DNA from 4 places in the Kitasatospora sp. MY 5-36 genome. Region 4 is predicted to be linked to each of the others. Evidence: riboswitches for the same ligand, from Rfam matches in the RefSeq annotation. Region 4 holds a riboswitch; each other region holds the start of a gene.
The links. Region 4 has a riboswitch for cobalamin ahead of AE652_RS17280 (ribonucleoside-diphosphate reductase subunit alpha). Riboswitches for the same ligand answer to the same signal wherever they lie in the genome.
Positions count from the first base shown of each region.

Region 1: linked by a shared signal. The riboswitch ahead of AE652_RS20295 (CoA-acylating methylmalonate-semialdehyde dehydrogenase) and the one ahead of AE652_RS17280 (ribonucleoside-diphosphate reductase subunit alpha) in region 4 are both predicted to bind cobalamin.
Region 2: linked by a shared signal. The riboswitch ahead of AE652_RS19725 (prenyltransferase/squalene oxidase repeat-containing protein) and the one ahead of AE652_RS17280 (ribonucleoside-diphosphate reductase subunit alpha) in region 4 are both predicted to bind cobalamin.
Region 3: linked by a shared signal. The riboswitch ahead of AE652_RS33320 (5-methyltetrahydropteroyltriglutamate--homocysteine S-methyltransferase) and the one ahead of AE652_RS17280 (ribonucleoside-diphosphate reductase subunit alpha) in region 4 are both predicted to bind cobalamin.

Region 1 is NZ_LFVW01000296.1:3,617-6,821, forward strand. It holds gene AE652_RS20295 (CoA-acylating methylmalonate-semialdehyde dehydrogenase) at 1-1,290, opposite strand, end outside; cobalamin riboswitch at 1,500-1,691, opposite strand; gene AE652_RS20300 (alcohol dehydrogenase catalytic domain-containing protein) at 1,831-2,874, opposite strand; tRNA gene AE652_RS20305 (tRNA-Cys) at 2,992-3,062, opposite strand.
Region 2 is NZ_LFVW01000281.1:10,390-13,594, forward strand. It holds gene AE652_RS19720 (WD40 repeat domain-containing serine/threonine protein kinase) at 1-584, shown strand, start outside; cobalamin riboswitch at 630-706, opposite strand; cobalamin riboswitch at 785-929, shown strand; gene AE652_RS19725 (prenyltransferase/squalene oxidase repeat-containing protein) at 1,036-2,952, shown strand; partial or broken gene AE652_RS19730 (hypothetical protein) at 2,949-3,205, shown strand, end outside.
Region 3 is NZ_LFVW01000675.1:187-3,391, forward strand. It holds partial or broken gene AE652_RS33320 (5-methyltetrahydropteroyltriglutamate--homocysteine S-methyltransferase) at 1-1,036, opposite strand, end outside; cobalamin riboswitch at 1,201-1,438, opposite strand; gene AE652_RS33325 (hypothetical protein) at 1,521-1,838, opposite strand; gene AE652_RS33330 (ECF transporter S component) at 1,857-2,741, opposite strand; gene AE652_RS33335 (ABC transporter ATP-binding protein) at 2,738-3,205, opposite strand, start outside.
Region 4 is NZ_LFVW01000237.1:475-3,679, reverse strand. It holds gene AE652_RS17280 (ribonucleoside-diphosphate reductase subunit alpha) at 1-1,707, opposite strand, end outside; cobalamin riboswitch at 1,900-2,034, opposite strand; partial or broken gene AE652_RS17275 (glycosyltransferase family 39 protein) at 2,107-3,205, opposite strand, start outside.

The sequences.
Region 1 (3,205 bases), on a different contig from region 4:
CCGCCGGGCGAAGTCCCGGGCGGTGTCGCCGTCCCGGGTGTAGATGGCCACCCCGTTGCCGAACTCGTGCTCGCTGGGCAGCCGCAGCGCCTCCTCGTAGTCGGCGGCACGCACCACGGTGAGCACCGGCCCGAAGATCTCCTCCCGGTAGATCCGCATGCCGGGCGTGACCCGGTCGAACAGCGAGGCGCCGAGGAAGTAGCCGTCCTCGTGCCCCGCCAGCCGGAAGTCCCGTCCGTCGACGACGAGTTCGGCGCCCTCCTCGACCCCGAGGTCCAGGTAGCCGCGCACCCGCGCCAGCGCGTCGGCGCCGACCAGCGGGCCGAAGTCCGCCGCCGGGTCGTCCGAGCGCCCGACCTTGAGCGCGCCGATCCGCTCGACCAGCTTCGCCACCAGGGCGTCCGCCGTCGCCTCCCCCACCGGGACGGCCACCGAGATCGCCATGCAGCGCTCCCCGGCCGAGCCGTACCCGGCGCCGATCAGCGCGTCCGCCGCCTGGTCGAGGTCGGCGTCCGGCATCACGATCAGGTGGTTCTTGGCCCCGCCGAAGCACTGCGCCCGCTTCCCGTGCGCGGCGGCGGTGGCGTACACGTACTGGGCGACCGGCGTGGAGCCGACGAAGCCGAGCGCCTGGACGCGCGGGTCCTCCAGCAAGGTGTCCACGGCCTCCTTGTCGCCGTTGACGACGTTGAGCACGCCCGGCGGCAGCCCGGCCTCCAGGAACAGCTCGGCCAGCCGCAGCGGCACCGAGGGGTCGCGCTCCGAGGGCTTGAGCACGAAGGCGTTTCCGCAGGCCAGCGCGGGCGCGGCCTTCCAGAGCGGGATCATCGCCGGGAAGTTGAACGGCGTGATGCCCGCGACCACGCCGAGCGGCTGGCGCATCGAGTACACGTCGATGCCCGTCCCGGCGTTGTCGCTGAACTCGCCCTTCAGCAGGTGCGGGATGCCGGCGGCGAACTCCACGACCTCCAGGCCGCGTTGGATGTCGCCGTGGGCGTCGGCCACGGTCTTGCCGTGCTCGGCGGAGAGCAGCCGGGCCAGCTCGTCCTTCTCCTGCTCGACGAGTTGGAGGAAGCGCAGCAGGACGCGGGCCCGCCGCTGCGGGTTCCAGGCGGCCCACGCGGGCTGGGCCTGCTCGGCGTCGGCGATCACCGCCTCGACCTCGGCGCGGCTCGCCAGGGGCACCCGGGCCTGCACCCGGCCGGTGTTGGGGTCGTACACGTCGCCGAAGCGGCCGGAGGTGCCGGCGGTGGGCTTGCCGGCGATGAAGTGGGTCAGTTCTCGGACCATCGGTTCCTACTCTCGACAGGGGTGGGGAGAGGAGGAATGGAGGCCGCCGCCGGTCGGCGGGCGCACGGTGGCGCGCCCCTCGGCACGGGCGTACGGCGGTGTGACGGTACGTCAGGACGCTGGCGCCCCGGCGGCCGTCGGCACGGGACAGCCGGGCGCGATGGAACGGGAGCAGCCCGGAGTCATGTGTGTCGTCTCCATCCTCGTGGAAAACACGAACCACCCGCGGCCGGTATCCTGACTCCCGGATCACCGCACGCCCTCAGGCCTTCCCGGCTGGCTGCCAGTGGCCGTCATCTGCGAGGACGGACTCCCCGGTCACAGTGGCGGGACCGTGCCGGACTCACACCGGCTTCCCTGACACCGCGGACCTGCCGTCGACCATATAGTTGGACGTCCTAGTAAGTCCAGGGGTACGCGCCCGCGCCGCGCCACCGGAGTGCCGCTCACCCCCGTCCACCTGCCCGGACACGCCGGGAGCCGGCCCCGAGGGACCGGCTCCGAGGGCCGACTCCGAGAGCCGGCTCCGATGACCGCCGCTCAGCGGCCGGTGGTGACGACCATCCGGAAGCGGGCCCGGTTGGCCGCCATCTTCTCCACCGCCGCCGCGGTCCGCTCCAGCGGCACCTCCTCGACCCAGGCCCTCACCCCCGTCTGCGCCGCGAAGCGCAGCGTGTCCTGGGTGTCGACCGCGATGCCCGAGGAGTGCGCGTAGACCTTCCGGTCGCCCTGGATCAACTGCAGGGCGCTCAGCTCCAGCGGCTCCGCCGGGAGTCCGACCATGACGAGCTCGCCCCGGCGGGTGATCCCGTCGATCGTCGCCACCACGGCGGGCGCGTTGGTGACGGTGGACAGGACCACCTTCGCACCCCCCAACTGCCGTAGGGCCTCGGCGACATCGCCCGCGGTGCTGTCGATGTAGTGGGCGGCGCCGAGCCGGAGCGCGAGCGGCCCCTTCTCCTGGCCGCGGGCGATGGCGACGGTGCGGAAGCCCATCTTCTCGGCGAACTGGACGCCCAGGTGGCCGAGTCCGCCGATCCCCAGGATGGCGACGGTGTCCCCGGGCCGTGCGGCGGAGCGGCGCAGGGCGTTGAAGACCGTCACCCCCGCGCAGGCCAGCGGCGCCGCCTCGACCGCGGTGAGCTCGTCCGGGACCGCCGCCAGGGCCACGGCCGGGACGACGACGGAGTCGGCGAACCCGCCCGGATAGGCGACGCCCGGGATCTCGGCCCGCGCGCAGTGCAGGCCGTCGCCCGCCCGGCACGCGTCGCAGTGCCCGCAGCTGCCGCCGTACCAGCCGACCGCGACCCGGTCGCCGACCCGCCAGCCCTCCACGCCCTCGCCGAGGGCGTCGACGCGGCCGGCGATCTCGTGCCCCGGGGTGATCGGGAAGGTGCTGCCGGGCAGCAGGCCGCCGGCGATGAGCAGGTCGGAGTGGCAGACCCCGCACGCCTCCACGGTGATCCGCACGGCTCCCGGGCCGGGCTCCCGCGAGGGGACCTCGACCAGCTCGGGGGCCGCACCCGGCCCCGCGACCTGGACGGCGCGCAGCGCGGCGGCCGAGCCGCTGGGGGAGGTGGTCATGAGCGATCCCTTCGCCGGGTGATGTGCCCCGGAGCCCCAGGTGACCGCACCGATCGTCCTGTTCCGGGCGCGCCTTTCGAGACGGATCGAAATGTCTCGAAAGAACTCGGAAGAAAAAGGTGGAGATAGGAATCGAACCCATCTGAACGGCCCTGCAAGCCGCCGCCTAGCCACTCGGCCACTCCACCCCGACAACGATGGAAACATTACACGCACATGAACACGGACCCTGACCAGAATTCCCCGGGAACGGCGATGTTTCACCCCATGGGACTCTTAGTGCGTCTAGTGTTATTTCTTTCGACATGGCGCCGGTAGGGTCCGACGAGCC
Region 2 (3,205 bases), on a different contig from region 4:
ACGGCGCGCTGCGGCTGTGGGACCTGGACAGCGGCCGCTGCGTGCGGGTGCTCACCGGCGACGGCGAGCGGCCGACCACCGCCGCCGCGATGAGCGCGGATGGCACCCGGGCAGCGAGCGTGGCGCTGTTCGGCGAGATCCAGCTGCACGCCCGGCTCGGCGCTCCGCCGCTGGCGCTGAGTCATCCGGCGTGCGGCTGGCTCTCGTTCGACGCAGACGGCCACCGGCTGCTGTCCGGCAGCGCGTACGGCGACCGCTCGCTGCGGCTGTGGGACGCCGGCACCGGGCAATTCCTCCGCGCCTTCGACTTCGAGGTCCTGCCGTGGGACGCCGGTACCGGGCCGGATGAGCTGTCGGTCCTTCACCTCTCCGCCGGCGGCCGGTTCGCCTACACAGGCCACCGGCTCGGCACGGTGCGGATCTGGGACGCCGACACCGGCCGCTGCCTGCGCGAGCTGGAAGGAGGTGGCGGCCAGGTGTGGAGTCTCACCGCCACCGCGGACGACAGCCTGCTGCTCTTCGGCTGTGCGGACGGCTCGGTGCGGGCGTGGGCGCTGGACTGGGAGCTGTCCGCCGGGCAGTGACGATCGGCCGGCCGGGACACCGGCTCAGTTCCGCAGTGGCCGGGCGGGCATTCGGGCTCGGGACGGTACGGTCACCGCCCCACACCGCTGCGCGTCAGCCCCGGGTTCGCACCGGGTTCCCCCGCTCGGCCACCGCGGACGCTACCGCACAGGTCCATCGCCCGACGAGGTGATGTGATCGACCTGACGCCCCGTTGACTCTCCGTCGGTCAGCGTGGTCTGATGAACCGATTTTTTGCCCTCGGCATTCAGGGGAAGCCGGTCCAACTCCGGCGCTGACCCGCAACCGTGGACCCACCTGAGGGTGGGGGAGCCGGAATGCCTGGACCGGGGGTCTGTTCACAGAGCACTTGCGTCGTCGCGGACTACGACGCGGTTTCGACGGCCCCGTGCCCGCGGGCGACCGTCGGCTGCGCCGTCGCCTCGCGTGTCGACCGACCAGGGAGTCGTCGTGAGGGTCAGCAGCAATCGCACACGTCACAGGAACCGGGACCTCGCCTCGCTGGTGGTCGCCGGCACCGTCGCCGTCGCCGCCTGCGGCACGGTCCTGCTCGGGTACCCGGGTACCGCCTCGGCCGACCCGATCGAGCAGTGCACGGCGACGACGGGGGCGATCGTCGCCGTCGACTTCACCCACTGGGGCGGCGGCGTCGTCCGGGGCTGCGACGCCCACCCCACGACGGGCATGAACCTGCTGCACAACGCCGGCTTCACCACGACCGGCACCGAGCACGACGGACCGGCCTTCATCTGCCGGCTCGGGACCGGGACCTTCAACGGCGGCGCCCAGTACCCGACACCGGCCGAGGAGCCGTGCGTCAACACCCCGCAGGCCACCGCGTACTGGTCGTACTGGATTGCCGAACCCGGCCAACAGGCCTGGTCCTACAGCCGGTTCGGGGCCGGCACGCAGAAGCCCAAGCCCGGCGAGGTCGAGGCCTGGGTCTACGGCGGTACGGACGTCGGCGGAACCAGCGGGGCGCCGAACTTCACCCCGGACTCCGTCCGCGCCAGGAACGGCGGCCCCTCGCCCTCCGCCTCCCCGTCGGCGTCGCCCTCGCCCGCGGTGGCCCTGAGCGCGCCCGAGGGGAGGAAACCCGACGCGGCCAGGGGGAGCGCCTACCTCACCGACCCGGCCCGGCTGATCGACGGCCACTACTACGAGGGCTTCCCGGCCTTCGCCGACTTCGGCCTGACCATCGACGGGGCCTACGCCCTCGCCGCGACCGGCACCGACGACGCCGCACTGCGCCGGATCGTCGACTTCCTCGACCAGCAGGGCAAGGACGCGAGCGAGCGCACCGTCAACGACTGGACCGCGATCGGCACCGAGTACGCCGGCGGCGGGTCCATCGGCAAGGAGGCGCTGCTCGCCGAGGCCGTCGGCCGCAACCCGCGGGACTTCGGCGGCCACGACCTGATCGCCGCCCTCGCCGCGCTGGTGTGCGCCAAGGCCGACGCGACCACCGGCTGCGCCGCCCCGGGCAACTACGCCTACGCCACCTCCGTCTTCTCCCAGGCGCTCGCCGTCATGGCCCAGCTCCGGGCCGGGGAGTCCACCAGCGCCGCCCCCGCGATCGCCTACCTGAAGGGCCTCCAGCACCCGGACGGCTCCTGGCCGAGCCTGATCCCCGCCACCGGCGACTCCGACGTGGACAGCACGGCGATGGCCGCCATGGCCCTCGCCCTCGTCCCCGGGGACGAGGCCGCCCAGGCGGTCGACCAGGGGCTCGGCTGGCTCGCCGCGCGGCAGCTGCCCGACGGCGGCTTCCCCGGCGCTTCCGGCGACTCCACCAACTCGGCCGCGCTGGCCGTCCAGGGCATGACGCTGCGCCAGGCCGCCGCCGGTGGACAGATCGCCAAGGCGCTCGACTTCCTCGCCGGGCAGCAGAACGGCGACGGCGGGTTCAACGTCGCGGCGGCCGGGCAGCGGGGTTCGGACGTCCGCGCGTCCACGCAGGTGCTGGGCGGTGCCACCGGCATCTCCTTCGGGACGCTGTCCCGCGACCTCGCGGGCACGCCGACGCCGACTCCCACCGGGACTCCGACCACCACCCCGACGGGAACGCCCACCCCGACGGTCAGTCCCACCGGGACGCCGACCGGCACCCCGGCGGGCTCGCCCACGACGACCGCGCCGATCCCGGCCACCGACACCCCTTCGTCCGGCGGCATCGACACCCCGAAGGGTGACAGTGCCGCCGGGGCAGAGGGCGTGACGGTGCGGACCGGTTCAGGCGGCCTGGCCAGTACCGGAAGCCAGGCACTGGCACTGACGGCGGGAGCCGGCGCGCTGACCGCGCTCGGCGCCGGGGCCGTCCTCGTCGCCCGTCGCCGCACCGCGGCCGCCCCGGGGCGTCACCGGTGAGCCGGGGACTCGGCACGCGCCTCGCCCGGCTGTCCGGGGCGGCGTCGCTGACCCTCGCCCTCGCCTTCGGCGGCGTCGCCGCGGGCACCACCCCGGCCGCCGCGACCCCGTTGCCGATCGAGCAGTGCACCACCACCTCCGGTGCCGTACTCGCCGTGGACTTCGGCAAGTGGGGCGGCCCGCTGCTGCGCTCCTGCGGCACCACGCCCACCACCGGGTTCACCCTGCTCAACCAGGGCGGCTGGAAGACCAC
Region 3 (3,205 bases), on a different contig from region 4:
GGGTGGCGTCGATCGGCACGTGCAGCAGGGAGCAGGACGGCGCGACGTCGACGGTGTCGGCGAGGCCCAGCAGGGTCGCCAGGGTCGTGAGGGACTTCTCCAGGTCGTTGATCCAGATGTTGCGCCCGTCGATCACCCCCGCCACCAGCCGCTTGCCGGGCAGGCCGCCGGCGGCGGCGAGGTCCTCCAGGTTGGCCGCGGCCGGGCCGGTGAAGTCCAGTGCCAGACCCTCGATCGGGGCCTTCGCCAGGACCGGCAGGGCCTCGCCGAGCCGGTCGAAGTAGCTCGCGACCAGCAGCTTGGGCCGGTCGGTGAGGGCGCCCAGCTCGCGGTAGGCGCGGGCGGCGGCGTTGAGCTCGGCCGGGGTGCGGTCCTGGACCAGCGCGGGCTCGTCCAACTGCACCCAGTCGGCGCCGGCGGCGCGCAACCCGGCCAGCAGCTCCGCGTAGACGGGCAGCAGCCGGTCCAGCAGGGTGATCGGCTGGAAGTCGGCGGCCACCCCGGGCGCCGGCTTGGCGAGCAGCAGGTAGGTGACCGGCCCGACCAGCACCGGCCGGGCCGCGTGGCCGAGCAGCAGCGCCTCGCGCAGCTCGCCGACGGCCTTGGCCGGGTTCGCCGTGAACACCGTGTCCGGCCCCAGCTCCGGCACCAGGTAGTGGTAGTTGGTGTCGAACCACTTGGTCATCTCCAGCGGGGCGACATCCTGGTTGCCGCGCGCCATGGCGAAGTACCCGTCCAGCGGGTCGGCTTCGACCGCGGCCCGGTGCCGGGGCGGGATCGCGCCGACGGCGACCGTGGTGTCCAGCACGTGGTCGTAGAGCGAGAAGTCACCGGTCGGGACCTCTTCGACGCCGGAGTCGGCGAGCTGCTGCCAGTTCCCCCGGCGCAGGTCGGCGGCGGTGGCCAGCAGCACCTCGGCGGTGACCGAGCCCTTCCAGTAGCCCTCGATGGCCTTCTTGAGCTCCCGGCCCCGGCCCTGGCGGGGGTAGCCGTACGCGGTGGCGACGCTCGCCGCGGCTGCGGACTTCGTGGTCAAGGGACTCTCCTTCGCGAGTCTGTTCTCCTCAGGTACCCGGAGACGGCACGAGGGCGCGAAGGGATGACGTACCCGGCGGCGGCCGTCACGGGAACGTACGGGCCTGGTCCGCCTGGTATGGTCGCCGACCCGCCCACGAGGTCACCGGATAGCCGCGCGCGGGTCGTCCGCGGGCGGGCAGTGGCAGGTCTTCGGACTCGCGGGCGCGTCCGTCCCGTGAAGGGCGGATACCTACTGGCCGTCGCTTCCCAGACCCGTCCCGGGTCCAGTGCGTATGACGGCGGTCGTTCCCACTCACCGCTGCGGGGCAGTCCCGGACTGGCCAGTCGAAAGGCGTCACCGGGTTCCCTCTTGCGACGCCCTGCCTGGCGGACAGGGCGAACCAGCTGCACCGTCAGCTTAGGGGCAAAGCGCCGGGCCTGGCGCGGGAATCTCGGAACCCGTCCGGATGGTGGGACGCCACCATGGCCCGCGGGGCCGGTGGTCAGGTCCGCGTCGGGGTGTCCGGCGTGCGCGGCAGGGCGGCGCGGATGTCCGCGAGCAGTCCGGTCAGGCCGCGTCCCGGGCCCAGTCGGCCGTCCAGTCGCGCGAGCTGGTCGGCCGGGATGCCCGCCAGTATCCGTTCGGCTTCGACCAGCAGCCGCCGTCCCCGCTGGAGGTCGGACCTCATCCTGGCGACCTGCGCCTGCGCTCCGCCCAGCTGGCGGCGGGCGGATTCCAGTGCGGCGTGCTGTTCCGGGGTCAGGACGACGACGTCGACCCCGTCCAGCGTCATCGTCCGGTGCTTCGCGGGCTTGGGCACGATGGTCGGCCTTTCGGTTCAGGGGTGCGCCGGGCCGGTGGGCCGCGCGGCGGTCGGCGGCCCCGCCGTGGTGTCCGGGCCGAGCCGGGTGTCCGGGCCGGATGGGGCGTCCGGGCCGGGCGGGGCCTCGAAGCGCACCGTGGGCTCGAAGTTGGCGCGGCGGGCCGCGCGGCGGAAGACGGTGAGGACGGCCGGCCCGACGACGAGCACGGCGGTGAAGGTGGTGACGGCGCGGCCGGTGTCCCAGCCGAGCGAGGTGGCCAGGTCGAACAGCAGGTAGCGGTGCCACTGCTCGGTGAAGGGCAGGCCCGGCAGGTAGGCGATCGAGCTGTTCGGGTCGGTGGAGAACGGCCAGAAGGAGAGGTTCAGCAGGAAGCCGAAGAGGTAGCCGGAGAACGCCCCGTACCCGGCCAGCAGCGGCACCTCCCAGCGCCGTCCGGCCCCCGGCAGCAGTCCGGCGAGCATGCCGACGAAGGCGCAGCCGAACATCTGGTACGGCATCCAGGGGCCGACGCCGCCGGTGAGCAGCGCGGAGGCGAACAGCGAGGTGCAGCCGAGGGTGAAGCCGAAGCCGGGGCCGAAGACCCGGCCGGCCAGCACCAGGATGAAGAAGACCGTCTCCACTCCGGCGGTGCCGGCGCCGAGCGGGCGGAGTCCGGCGTTGACGGCGGACAGGACGCCGAGCATGGCGAGGGCCTTGGCGTCGATGCCGCCCGCGGAGATCTCCGCGACGACGACGGCGAGCACCAGGACCAGCAGGGCGCCGAAGATCAGCGGCGGCGCGTAGTTGGAGCCGAACCGCCCGGGCGCGACGACGAACGGCCAGGTGAAGGCCACCAGCCCGATGAAGGCGGCCAGGGCGACGACGACGCGGGCCCGGCCGGGGATCCGGACGGCGGTCACCGGGCGGCCTCCACCGCTTCCACGGCCGGCGCGACCTGACGCACCGTCAGATAGCCGAGCGGGGCGAGGATCTTGGCGGTCTGCGGGGCGAAGGTGGGCGAGGCGACGATGACCTCGGCGGTGGGCCCGTCGGCGACGATCTCGCCCTCGGCCATCACCACGACGCGGTCGGCGGCGGAGGCGACGAACTCGACGTCGTGGGTGGAGACGACGACCGTACGGCCTTCGGCGGCGAGGGCGTCCACGATGCCGGTGAGCGCCTCCTTCGCCTGGTAGTCGAGCCCCCGGGTGGGTTCGTCCAGCAGCACGACCCTTGGTGCGGCGGCGAGTTGGATCGCCAGGACGAGGGCCAGCTTCTGCCCCTCGGAGAGGTCCCGGGGGTGGGTGCCGTCCGGGATCCCGGGGGCCAGGCGGTCGAGGACCTGCCGTGCGGTCGGCCCGCCGGCGCCGTCGGCTTCGAGGTC
Region 4 (3,205 bases):
CTCGCCGTACGCCTCGTGGCGGCCGAGCTGCTCGGCCAGGTCGGCGGAGCGCTCGTACGCGGTGAGCATGATGCGCTCGGCGATCAGCGTGGACAGGCGGGCGGCCTCGGCGGAGTCGAAGTCGATCCGCAGCTTGAAGAAGACGTCCTGGAGGCCCATCACGCCGAGGCCGACCGGCCGCCAGCGGGAGTTGGAGGTGCCGGCCTCGGTGGTCGGGTAGAAGTTGATGTCCACCACGCGGTCGAGGAACGTCACGGCCGTGCGGACGGTGGCGTCGAGGCGCTCCCAGTCCATGGCGCCGAGCAGGTCGTCGACCGTGGCACCGGGGGCCACGTGGGCGCCGAGGTTGACCGAGCCGAGGTTGCAGACGGCGGTCTCGGAGTCGTCCGTGACCTCCAGGATCTCCGTGCACAGGTTGGAGGAGTGCACGGTGCGGCCCGGCAGGGCGGTCTGGTTGGCGGCGCGGTTGGAGGCGTCCTTGAAGGTCATCCAGCCGTTGCCGGTCTGCGCCAGGGTGCGCATCATGCGGGCGTACAGGGTCTGCGCCGGGATGGTGCGGACGGCCTTGCCGGCCAGCTCGGCCTTGCGGTAGGCCTCGTCGAAGTCGGCGCCCCACAGGTCGACCAGCTCCGGCACGTCGGCCGGGGAGAACAGCGACCAGTCCTGGTTGGCGTTGACCCGGCGCATGAACTCGTCCGGGATCCAGTGCGCCAGGTTGAGGTTGTGGGTGCGGCGGGCCTCTTCGCCGGTGTTGTCGCGGAGCTCCAGGAACTCCTCGATGTCGGCGTGCCAGGTCTCCAGGTAGACGCAGGCCGCGCCCTTGCGGCGGCCGCCCTGGTTGACGGCGGCGACCGAGGAGTCGAGGGTGCGCAGGAACGGCACGATGCCGTTGGACTTGCCGTTGGTGCCGCGGATCAGGCTGCCGCGCGAGCGGATGCGCGAGTAGGACAGGCCGATGCCGCCGGCGTGCTTGGACAGGCGGGCGATCTGCGCGTAGCGGTTGTAGATCGAGTCCAGGTTGTCCAGCGGCGAGTCGAGCAGGTAGCAGCTCGACATCTGCGGGTGCCGGGTGCCGGAGTTGAACAGCGTCGGCGAGGAGGTCAGGTACTCCAGGCGGCTCATCAGGCCGTACAGCTCGGCCACCTCGCGCACCGACTGCTCGGAGTCGCCGACCGCCAGGCCGCAGGCGACGCGGAGCAGGAAGTGCTGCGGGGTCTCGATCACCTTGCGGGTGATCGGGTGGCGCAGCAGGTAGCGGGACTGCACGGTGCGCAGGCCGAAGTACTCGAAGCGGTCGTCGCCGGCGGTGTCGATCAGCGCGTCCAGGGCGGCGGCGTGCTTGGCGACGAAGTCCGCGGTGGTGTCGCCGATCAGGCCCTCGGTGTGGCCGACGGCGATCGAGGCGGAGAAGGACACCGAGCCCTGGCTGTTCGCCTCGTCGACGATCTCCAGCGCGAGCAGGCGGGCGGCCAGCTTCGAGTACTGGGGGTCCTCGGCGATCATCGACGCGGCGGCGTCCACGGCCAGCCCGCGCAGCTCGGCGAAGTCCGAGCCGGCGTGGCGGCCGCGCAGCGCGGCGGCGGCGACATGGCCGGGGTCGACCTCGGTGAGGTCGGTGCTGCGGTCGGTGAGCAGCCGCAGCAGCGCGCCCCCGGGGTCGGAGACCGTCGGGTCGGTGAAGGCGGTACCGGAGCCCTGGGCGGGCAGGGTGGCTGAGGCAGCGGTGGTCAAGGCGCTCTCTCCTGGCGGCGATCGGCGGCGGTGCTCGGGGGGCCACCGGGCCGATCTGGGCAGGGGAGCACGGCGCGAACGCAAAAAAGCGTCGCGCGAGGTGACTCCCCGGCCCGCCCGCGAGGCCCGGAGGGGTACTGCTGGTGCCGGCGCGGCCTCTGCGGGAGGGCCGTGGCGCACGCCGTCGGCAGGTACTCGGACTCGCGGGGTGCGGCTGCTGGAGCCGCCCGCTCACCGCTGCGGGGCAGTCCCGGATTCGCACCGGGTTCCCCTGCATCGACAGCAGAAGCGAGCATACATGTTGTGCCGCCGGACTGCGGCGGCACCATATGTTGTGCCTGTCGTGTCGCGGATGTGCGTGGGCCGGGCAGCCGGTCAGTGCTTCAGATAGACCTTGTACGTGCTCGAATCGCCGGTCGGCGACGTGAATTGGGCGACCAGCCGGTAGTGTCCGGCGGCGCCCAGGGCCTCGCTCAGGGCCCGGTCGGTGGCCCTCGGCGCGGTGCTGTCGAGGACGACCATGGTGAACCAGCCGTCCCGGATCGCGGCGACGCTGCCGTCGTCGCCGTGGTGCTCGACGCCGGCCCCGTCGCGGTAGTCGGTGCCGGCGCGCGCGGAGACCCACTGCTCGGGCTTGGAGACGCCGCCGAGGTAGTACTCGGCGAGTCCGTCGACCTCGGTGAGGTAGCGGCCCTGGGGCTCCGTGTGGACCCGCAGGACGGCCAGCAGGCGGCCGGAGTCGGGCCCGTTCTGGTAGCGCAGCGCGGACTGCTCCAGGCCGAGGGCGAGCAGGGCGACCCAGACCAGGATGCCGAGCTGGGGGTGGCGGAAGTGGGCGCCGACCAGCCGGGTCAGGCCGACCCCGGCGAGCGGGGCGGCCAGCAGCATGCCGTAGCCGAGGTGGCGGAACAGCGCGCCGGAGGTGCCGGTCCACAGGTGGGCGGCGGGGACCAGCAGGGCGGTGGCGGTCAGGACGGCCCCGAGCAGGGCGCGCCGGCCCCGGGTGGTGGGGAGGGGCTCCTTCTCCGGCGCGTCGTGCTCGGGCATCTGTTCGCGGCGCGCGTAGGCGATGGTGCCGGCCACCGCGAGGACGGTGAACAGGCCGGCCCACTGGAGCGTGCCGAGCAGGACCGAGCCGGCCGAGCCGGGGGCGTTGCCGCGCGAGGGCGACCACCCGGCGACCTTGCCGAGGGTGCCGTACGGGAGCAGTAGGACGAGGGTGCCCAGGGCCGTCAGCAGTGAGCGCAGGGCGGCCGGGCCCACCCGGTGGTACGGCCGGGCGCAGGCGAAGGCGAGGGCCACCAGGGCGGGGACGGCGAAGGCCGCCGAGTAGGCCGTGGCGCAGGCCAGCGCCGTGGGCGGGGCGGCGAGCAGGGCCAGGGCCGGATGGCGGCCTGCGGTGAACACCGTGGTCCAGGCCGCGAGGGCGACCAGCAGGACGGCGAGGGACTCGGGCGCGGCGTAGAAGCCGACC